One region of the Proteus sp. Marseille-Q3619 genome, then DNA from elsewhere that is predicted to be linked to it. Evidence: predicted binding sites of a transcription regulator. Region 1 holds the regulator's gene; each other region holds the start of a gene.
The links. The regulator CRP, encoded in region 1, controls carbon source genes, mostly activating them, when cyclic AMP is high. The targets are predictions, from matches to a motif close to ATGTGANNNNNNTCACAT.
Positions count from the first base shown of each region.

Region 2: the regulator CRP is predicted to act here: its motif matches at 1,330-1,347, upstream of deoC (deoxyribose-phosphate aldolase).
Region 3: the regulator CRP is predicted to act here: its motif matches at 1,725-1,742, upstream of ACWPWK_RS15925 (CidA/LrgA family protein).

Region 1 is NZ_CBDIMP010000001.1:1,900,762-1,904,033, forward strand. Features, by position in the region: gene ACWPWK_RS08700 (phosphoribulokinase) at 1-336, shown strand, start outside; gene ACWPWK_RS08705 (OsmC family protein) at 426-833, opposite strand; gene crp (cAMP-activated global transcriptional regulator CRP) at 1,146-1,778, shown strand; gene argD (bifunctional acetylornithine/succinyldiaminopimelate transaminase) at 1,876-3,090, opposite strand; gene ACWPWK_RS08720 (aminodeoxychorismate synthase component II) at 3,208-3,272, opposite strand, start outside.
Region 2 is NZ_CBDIMP010000001.1:1,548,881-1,552,152, forward strand. Features, by position in the region: gene deoA (thymidine phosphorylase) at 1-248, opposite strand, end outside; gene deoC (deoxyribose-phosphate aldolase) at 319-1,098, opposite strand; gene ACWPWK_RS07065 (NupC/NupG family nucleoside CNT transporter) at 1,618-2,919, opposite strand; gene ACWPWK_RS07070 (TatD family hydrolase) at 3,262-3,272, opposite strand, start outside.
Region 3 is NZ_CBDIMP010000001.1:3,460,313-3,463,584, reverse strand. Features, by position in the region: gene metG (methionine--tRNA ligase) at 1-1,659, shown strand, start outside; gene ACWPWK_RS15925 (CidA/LrgA family protein) at 1,794-2,270, shown strand; gene ACWPWK_RS15920 (CidB/LrgB family autolysis modulator) at 2,270-2,965, shown strand; gene cdd (cytidine deaminase) at 3,166-3,272, shown strand, end outside.

The DNA of each region.
Region 1 (3,272 bases):
GTAAGAGATTCGGTTGTACGCTCAATGGATGATTATATTAGCTATATTATTCCTCAATTCTCACGCACTCACATTAACTTCCAACGAGTTCCAACGGTTGATACTTCAAACCCTTTTTCTGCCAAAGCAATCCCCACTCTCGATGAAAGCTTTATTGTTATTCGTTTTCGAGGCTTAACCGATATTGATTTTCCCTATTTACTTGCGATGTTGCATGGCTCATTTATGTCAACAATAAATACTATTGTTGTACCGGGCGGGAAATTAGGATTAGCGATGGAATTAATTATGGCGCCATTAGTCAAAAAATTATTAAATGGCGAAAAGATAAGTTAACCAAAATAAAATTTATCTCTATAAAAATAATATCCCATTAATTAAGGGATATTATTTTTCGAATTAAACTTTATTTTAAAATATCAAAATTAGTCGGCATCTTTTATTTCAAATGAATGCGTAATATTGGCTGCTTTTCCTAGCATTAAAGAAACAGAACAATATTTTTCTGCGGATAATTGAACAGCTCGTTCTACGATTTTATCCGTTAATTCTTTACCTGAAACAATAAAATGTAAATTGATATCAGTAAATAGACGAGGGGCTTCTTCGCGTCTTTCTGATGTTAATTTCACTTCACAATCAGTCACTTGGTGACGACCTTTACGTAAGATGCTCACAACATCAATAGCGCTACACCCACCTGCAGCAATTAATACCATTTCCATTGGGCTTGGTGCTTTATCACCCGAATTTCCATCCATCATGATTTGATGACCAGAAGAAGACTCACCGACAAAAGATAAATCTTCTACCCACTTAACTCTCGCTTCCATTTATTTTCCCCTAAAGATGACAGAAACTAAAAGAGTACATTCTCATAATTCAACTAGCAATTAGCAAATAGGTTTATTATGCTGACTGCGTAAAACGAGACTTAATGCACTAATTGTGTTAAAAACAATATCTGCTTGATGATAGTGGTTAAGATCAATGCATTATTTTCTCATTTATTATAATCTACTCCATATTAACTTACCGTGTTCTCAGGAAGTTAATAGGTAAAGATAGGATTTTTAAGCACGCTGTATCAAAAGGGAACCTATCCGTTTTGAAAGGCTGCATTTAACGTACAGAGGATAACGCGAATGGTTCTCGGCAAGCCGCAAACAGACCCGACTCTTGAATGGTTTTTGTCACACTGCCATATTCACAAATATCCATCCAAGAGCACGCTGATCCACCAAGGTGAGAAAGCGGAAACACTTTATTATATTGTTAAAGGTTCCGTGGCTGTTCTTATTAAAGATGAAGAAGGAAAAGAAATGATCCTCTCCTACCTAAATCAGGGGGATTTCATCGGTGAACTTGGATTATTTGAAGAAGATCAAGAACGTAGTGCATGGGTTAGAGCAAAAACAGCCTGTGAAGTAGCAGAAATTTCCTATAAAAAATTCCGTCAATTAATTCAGGTTAACCCTGATATTCTGATGCGCCTTTCTGCTCAAATGGCGAACAGATTACAAACAACATCAGAAAAAGTAGGTAACCTTGCTTTCCTTGATGTTACAGGCCGTATTGCACAGACCTTACTAAACTTAGCAAAACAACCCGATGCCATGACGCATCCTGATGGCATGCAAATTAAAATTACACGTCAGGAAATTGGTCAAATCGTTGGTTGTTCACGCGAAACTGTAGGCCGTATTCTCAAAATGCTAGAAGATCAAAACCTGATCTCAGCACACGGTAAAACTATCGTCGTTTACGGGACTCGCTAAGTTTCCCCACCCCGAACAAACAATAGCCCAATAAAAGGGCTATTGATGATACAATCTGTATAAACCCCATCCTTATAGATGGGGTTTTTAGTCCGCACTACCCTTTTACAAATTCCGCAATAGCCGCTTTTAATGCCACCATTCCTTCTTGTAATTCTTCTTGGGTAATAATTAACGATGGTGTAAAACGCATTACATCTGCTCCTGCGTTTAACATCATTAAGCCATGTTTGGCAGCAAGACTGAGTAACTCTTTGGCTTTACCTTTATATTGTGGTGCCAATTGCGCACCGATCAATAAACCTTGTCCACGGATTTGCGAAAAGACATCGTACGTTTGATTAATTGCCACCAGTTCATTCACAATCCATTGATAGCGCTTTTCTACACCCTCAAGTACCTCAGGTGTATTAATTAAATCAAATGCGACATTACCCACTGCACAAGCTAATGGATTGCCACCATAAGTTGTACCATGAGTCCCTACGCCCATTACAGAAGCTATTTCATGTGTTGTTAACATCGCACTGAGTGGAAAACCACCTCCTAGCGCTTTTGCAGTTGTAATAATGTCTGGTGTCACATCATAGTTCATATAGGCGAAAAGCTTGCCTGTACGTCCCATACCTGTTTGTACTTCATCAAGAACAAGCAGAGCTTGATGCTTATCGCACAATTCACGTAGCCCCCTCATAAACTCAGGTGTTGCTGCCGTGACACCACCTTCACCTTGCACAGGTTCCAATACGACAGCACAAGTATGGTCGTCAATAACAGCTTTAACCGCCTCTAAATCATTGAAAGGAATATGCACGATATCTGCAGGCTTAGGGCCAAAACCATCTGCATATTTAGGTTGCCCACCAACAGATACTGTAAACAGTGTTCTGCCGTGGAATGCATGGTGAAAAGCAATAATTTTAGTTTTATAAGGACTATGGCGAGTGATGGCATAATGGCGAGCCAACTTAAATGCTGCCTCATTCGCTTCTGCGCCTGAATTGGCAAAAAAGACACGTTCTGCAAATGTGTTATCTATTAATTTTTGTGCTAAACGCAATGCTGGTTCATTAGTAAAAATATTACTAACATGCCAAAGTTGTTCGCTTTGTTCTTTCAAGGCTTGATTAAGAGCAGGATGAGCATGCCCCAGTGCTAAAACAGCAATACCACCAGCAAAATCAATATACGATTTTCCCTGCTGATCCCAAACACGGCTACCCATCCCTTTGACAGGAATAAATTCTGCGGGTGAATAAATTGGCAACATTACTTGATCGTAAGTTGCCCGGTTGATGCTTTGCTTTGTCATTACCCCACCTGATCGTTATTCATATTCAATATGAAAATATAATCACTAAATATGAATAAAAAATCAAATGTGGTTTTGTATAAAAAGGCGTTATTTCGCTATTTAAATGCTATCCATTTAATATTTAAGGAAATTATTTAATAGCTCATGCCCTTGTTCACTTAAAATACTTTCTGGGTGAA
Region 2 (3,272 bases), 350 kb from region 1:
TCAACAATTGGGCCATTTAAGTTTAGGCTTTTCCAGTTCAGTACTGAACCGGAATCACGCATAGCTAATGTCAAAGCAACACGCTCTGGCATTGTCATGTCGTGGAAATAAATAGTCATTGCTAAGGCAGCAATTTGACCTTCAGAAACAGTATTATCTCTGACGCCATTAATGAAAAAACGAATTTCTTCCTCAGTTAAAGGATGACCATCACGCTTTTTACGAATAATCTCTTGGGCAAGAAACACTGCAACCTCCTGGTTTTATAGCATTGGTAACGCCCACAATAACGAAAAGCGGGCGTATTTCACGAATGGATTAGTAACCACTAGACGATTTTTGTTCGCCATGACCTAAAGTAGCTAATAAATTACCTAACAGGCTTGACGCACCAAAGCGGAAGTGACGGGCATCAACCCAGTTGTCACCCATAATGCGGTTAGCTAATGCAAGGTATTGAGCAGCTTCTTCAGCGGTACGTACACCACCCGCTGGTTTGAAACCAACTTCTTTGCCAACACCCATATCGTGGATCACTTGGATCATTAACTCAGCGCTTTCCAGTGTTGCATTTACAGGTACTTTACCTGTGGAAGTTTTAATAAAGTCAGCACCTGCTTTGATTGAAATTTCAGATGCTTTACGGATAAGCGCTGGATCTTTCAGCTCACCCGTTTCAATAATTACTTTCAGTAAAGCACCCGCGTCTGCGCAAGCTTCTTTACATGCTTTAACGATATCAAAACCGATTTGCTCGTTACCGGCCATAAATGCACGGTAAGGGAAAACTACGTCAACCTCATCTGCGCCATAAGCTAATGCCGCGTTGGTTTCTGCTAATGCGATATCTAAATCATCATTACCATGAGGGAAGTTAGTTACGGTTGCGATACGGACTTCTGGAGTACCCTGTTCGCGTAACACTTTACGTGCTAACGGAATAAAACGTGGATAGATACAAATAGCGGCTGTATTCCCTTCAGGGCTTTTAGCCTGATGACACAATGCAGTCACTTTTGCATCAGTGTCGTCATCATTTAATGTAGTTAAATCCATCAAAGACAGCGCAAGGCGCGCTGCAGCGGTTAAATCTGTCATAAAACTCTCCAACGATGTTTCTCAAGCCCTTTTGGGCGTACGCTTAAGGTTAGCGATTAAATTTGTTGGCGAGCGGACTTGGTTCCTTGAAGATGTTGTTGTAACTTGCGCTACAACGACAGCTGAGCTCCCTCTCACCGCGCTATGCTCACTTCGGCGACCCGTCATTGAGCCTTCGCCATTCCATGAAGTTTCAGCACATCTTATTTGAACACGCTAAGGAACAATTAGATGTGCTTTACGTCACACTAATCAAATGCAACTTGCAAACAATGACATATAAGTGTGATCAACATCACAATTAGGTCATTTTCTGGTTTAATGTTACTCGAATAACGCCTCTAAGTCGTCTTTATAACGCAAAAAAAGCGAGATCAATATGAAATGATATCGCTATTGACCCTATTCAATACAAATTGCGAAATATCTCTCACAATAAAAGTAGTTAACATTACAGCAGAAAACAAACATAAAAGAGCAGACAGGCAAAACCCATCTGCTCTTTATAATCAAAATCAATTAAGCAGCAACAACAGCCATTGCGGTTAATGCAAAGAAGAAACCTGCAATCGTCGCACTCATTAAGTTAGAGAGTGTACCAGCAAGTACGGCTTTCATCCCTAAACGAGCCACGTCTTTACGGCGATTTGGAGCCATTCCACCTAAACCACCTAGCAGTACAGCAACGGAAGAGAGGTTAGCAAAACCGCACAGTGCAAAGGAGATAATTATCTTTGTTTGTTCTGATAAGATGATTAAGCCTGATGCAGCAACTTGAGCTTCATCTTGTAGATATTTGCTAAATTCAGAGTAAGCATAGAATTCATTAATAACCAGTTTTTGACCAATAAATGAGCCAGCAACGGTCGCTTCACTCCAAGGTACACCGATTAAGAAAGCAATAGGTGCAAAAACCCAACCTAATACTAATTCTAATGAGAAATTCTCATAACCAAACCAGCCACCAATGCCACCTAAGATACCATTGACTAATGCAATTAACGCAACGAAAGCAAGTAACATAGCACCGACGTTAAGAGCAAGCTGTAAACCTGAAGATGCCCCAGCTGCAGCTGCATCAATAATATTTGCTGGTTTTTCTTCATCGGTCATTTTATCCAGCGCATCTTTTTGATCGTCTGGCGTTTCTGTTTCAGGGATCAACAGCTTAGCAAAGAGTAAACCACCTGGTGCGGCCATAAATGATGCCGTAATCAAATACTCTAATGGCACGCCCATGCTTGCATATCCAGCAAGAACAGAACCAGCAACAGAAGCAAGGCCACCACACATAACAGCGAATAACTCAGAGGTTGTCATTCTTGCAATATAAGGACGAACAACAAGCGGAGCTTCGGTCTGACCCACAAAGATATTGGCTGTTGCAGACATCGATTCTGTGCGTGATGTACCAAGGACTTTCTGTAAACCACCACCAAGAATCTTAATCACAATTTGCATAATGCCGAGGTAATACAGCACAGCAATTAAAGAAGAGAAAAACACGATAACAGGCAGTACGCGTAGGGCGAATACGAAACCGCCACCACCAAACAACTCGAACATTTTATCTGATACTAGGCCTGCAAATAGGAAGCTCATCCCATTATTGCCGTAATCAATAACATTCTTAACACCATCAGAAACCGCAAGAAGCACTTCGCGACCACCGTCGGAATAAAGAACAAATGCACCTAAGCCAATCTGAATAAGGAATGCGCCACCAACTGTACGTAGTCTAATTGCACGTCGATTGCTGGAAAACAGAATGGCTATCAATATTAATGTTGCCATTCCGACCAAGCTCATAATGAGTTGCATTGAAGGATCCCTGTTCACATAAAAATTTAATGGATTATCAATAATGCTCTAACCTGAGATTATTGACTCTTTTTGCCAGATAATTATACCTAGTCCAGAAAAAGAACCCTCTATATCCATCACAAATAGCGCTTGGAAAAAGCAACACAAAACCCACAAATGAGAAGTAGATCACATAAACAAACCTAAAAAACGCACTTATTGAATAGGCTAATTTAAAAAAAATATCATTCGATTAACAAATGATGGCTTTAATCTTAAATAGCAGAAATAAATGAACGTTTTATTTGTATAAGTACAATTAAAATAAGGCGTATTTTTAATCTTTTTGATTAAATAAGTTTAAGATAAAG
Region 3 (3,272 bases), 1.6 Mb from region 1:
ACTATTTCTCAGCTTTATGATGAAGAAAAAGGCATGTTTTTGCCTGACCGCTTTGTAAAAGGCACTTGCCCTAAATGTAAAGCGCCAGACCAATATGGTGATAACTGTGAAGTTTGTGGCTCTACTTACAGCCCAACCGAATTAATCAACCCACGCTCTGTTGTATCAGGTTCAACGCCTGTTATGCGTGAAACTGAGCACTATTTCTTCGACTTACCTGCATTTAGCAATATGTTACAAGAGTGGATACGCTCTGGCGCTCTGCAAGAGCAAGTTGCAAATAAAATGCAAGAGTGGTTCGACAGCGGTTTACAACAGTGGGATATCACTCGTGACGCACCTTATTTTGGATTTGAAATCCCAGATGCACCGGGTAAATATTTCTATGTATGGCTAGATGCACCAATCGGCTACATGAGTTCTTTCTTAAACTTATGTGAAAAACGTGGTGATTTAAGTTTTGATGAGTTTTGGAATAAAGACAGCAAAGCAGACCTTTATCACTTTATTGGTAAAGATATCGTCTATTTCCACAGCTTATTCTGGCCAGCCATGTTAGAAGGCAGCGAATACCGCAAGCCAACCAACCTGTTTGTTCACGGTTATGTCACTGTAAATGGCGCGAAGATGTCAAAATCTCGTGGCACCTTTATTACAGCGCGTGCTTATCTTGATCATTTTGATGCAGATTGCCTACGCTATTACTATGCAGCAAAACTTTCCTCACGCATTGATGATATTGACCTAAACTTAGAAGACTTTGTTCAACGTGTTAACAGCGATATTGTTAATAAAGTCGTTAACCTTGCATCACGTACAGCAGGTTTTATCAGCAAGCGTTTTGATGGCAAATTAGCAGATTCTTTAGATGATGCTAAGCTTTATCAACACTTTGTTGATATGAAAGAAACTATCGCACAGTCATTTGAAAATCGTGAATTTGGTAAAGCAGTTCGTGAAATCATGGCATTAGCGGATGAAGCCAACCGCTATATTGATGAAAAAGCGCCGTGGGTTGTAGCAAAACAAGAAGGTCAAGATGCACAGCTACAAGCTATCTGTACAATGGGTATTAACTTATTCCGCGTACTGATGACATATCTGAAACCTGTTTTACCTTCATTAACAGAACGTTCAGAAGCCTTTTTGCAAACCGAATTAACATGGGATGCGCTTGCACAACCACTTTTAGGTACAGAAATCACCAAATTCAAAGCACTGTTTAACCGTATTGAAATGGATAAAGCCAATGCAATGGTTGAAGCATCTAAAAGCACCATTGCACCTGTAAAAGAAGTCACAGGACCATTAGCAGATTCACCAATTCAAGAAACGATTAAGTTTGATGATTTTGCGAAAATTGATATGCGTATCGCTGAAATTAAACAAGCTGATTTTGTTGAAGGATCAGATAAGTTACTGAAGCTAATTTTGGACTTAGGTGGTGAGACTCGCCAAGTCTTTTCTGGCATTCGTACAGCATACCCAGATCCGAAAGTGTTGGAAGGTCGTTTAACGGTAATGGTGGCAAACTTAGCACCTCGTAAAATGCGTTTTGGTATTTCAGAAGGCATGGTAATGGCGGCAGGACCTGGCGATAAAGATATCTTCTTACTTAGCCCAGATTCTGGTGCAAAACCGGGTCAGCAAGTGAAATAACAACCAAGATTCATTTGCCAAATCAATAAATGGCGGGGTTCTATAAGAGCCCCGCTCTTTTTTTATTGTGATCCGTAGCACACTTTCAAAATCGGTGTATGATAAATCTGTTAGTTGATTTGGGACACTTACTTATGAAATCTAAACGGGCACGATTGCAGATTACACTTTGGCATTATCTACGATCTTTTTTGGTACTTTATCTTTGTCTCTTTGCGGGTAATCTTATTTCAGCCCTTCTACCCTTCGCGGTTCCAGGCAGCATTGTTGGCTTACTTATTCTCTTCGGTTTACTTGCTTTCCAGCTTATCCCTTTGCGCTGGGTTAAACCGGGTGCCAATATCCTCTTAAAAAATATGACATTACTCTTTATTCCTATCGGAGTGGCAGTAATGAATTATTATGACTTATTAAGTCAGCAACTTTTCCCTATTGTTTTAGCAAGTGTGGTAAGTACCTTTGGTGTTATGGCATTAGTCGCTTATTGCTCACACTATGTTCACCGTGAGCGCATTATCGTGGGTGCAAAACCTGACATAGTTGAGGACGTTGTAGAAAAAACGCAACAGAAAGACGACGATACAGCGTTAAGTGAGAAGAAAAAATGTTAATGTTAATGAATATTTGGTGGTCACTTCCTTTAACCATAATTGTCTTTTATTTATCACGTAAACTTGCTGCTCGTTATAAATTGCCTATATTGAACCCCTTGCTTATAGGTATTGCGGTTATTATTCCTATTTTATTAATCACTCATACACCTTATGAGCATTATTTTGCCGGTAGTCGTATTTTAAATGACTTATTGCAACCGGCTGTGGTTGCCTTAGCCATTCCACTTTATCAGCAATTACACCAAATTCGCGCACAGTGGAAATCGCTGATCAGTATTTGCTTTATCGGTAGTATTGCCGCAATGGTCAGTGGTACTGCGATTGCCTTATGGGCAGGAGCAACACCCGAAATTGCTGCATCAATTTTACCTAAATCAGTGACAACACCTATCGCAATGGCTGTCGCAGATTCCATCGGTGGTATTCCTGCAATCAGTGCTGCATGTGTTATTGCAGTAGGTATTTTAGGTGCCATTTTTGGTCACACACTCTTTAAAATACTGCGTATTCCTACTCACGCATCTCGTGGTTTAGCAATGGGAACCGTTTCTCACGCAGTGGGAACAGCAAGAGCGGCTGAAGTCGATTATATTGAAGGTGCTTATAGCTCACTGGCATTAATGACCTGTGGGATTATTACTTCCCTTACAGCGCCATTTATCTTCCCTATTATTTTGCATCTTTATAGTTGATACCTTTCTTATTCTCCATTCTTAAATCCTCGATTTAATTAAAGTTATTTCGGGGATTTTTACTATAAATTTGAGATACATCTCTCAATTAATGAATTTGTTGCAATTGTTTCATTGAAAATATGATTTTCATCACATATAAGAATGGGTAAAGATGCCTAGAATCTTATAATACAGAAAGATTAATGGGAGACTCATGTATGCATACTCGTTTTCAGGCAATTTGGTCAGATTTATCCCCTCAGTTACAACAAGCACTTGCTCCTTATCTTGAGCAGGATGAATTCCCTGCAATGTTTACGGCAGA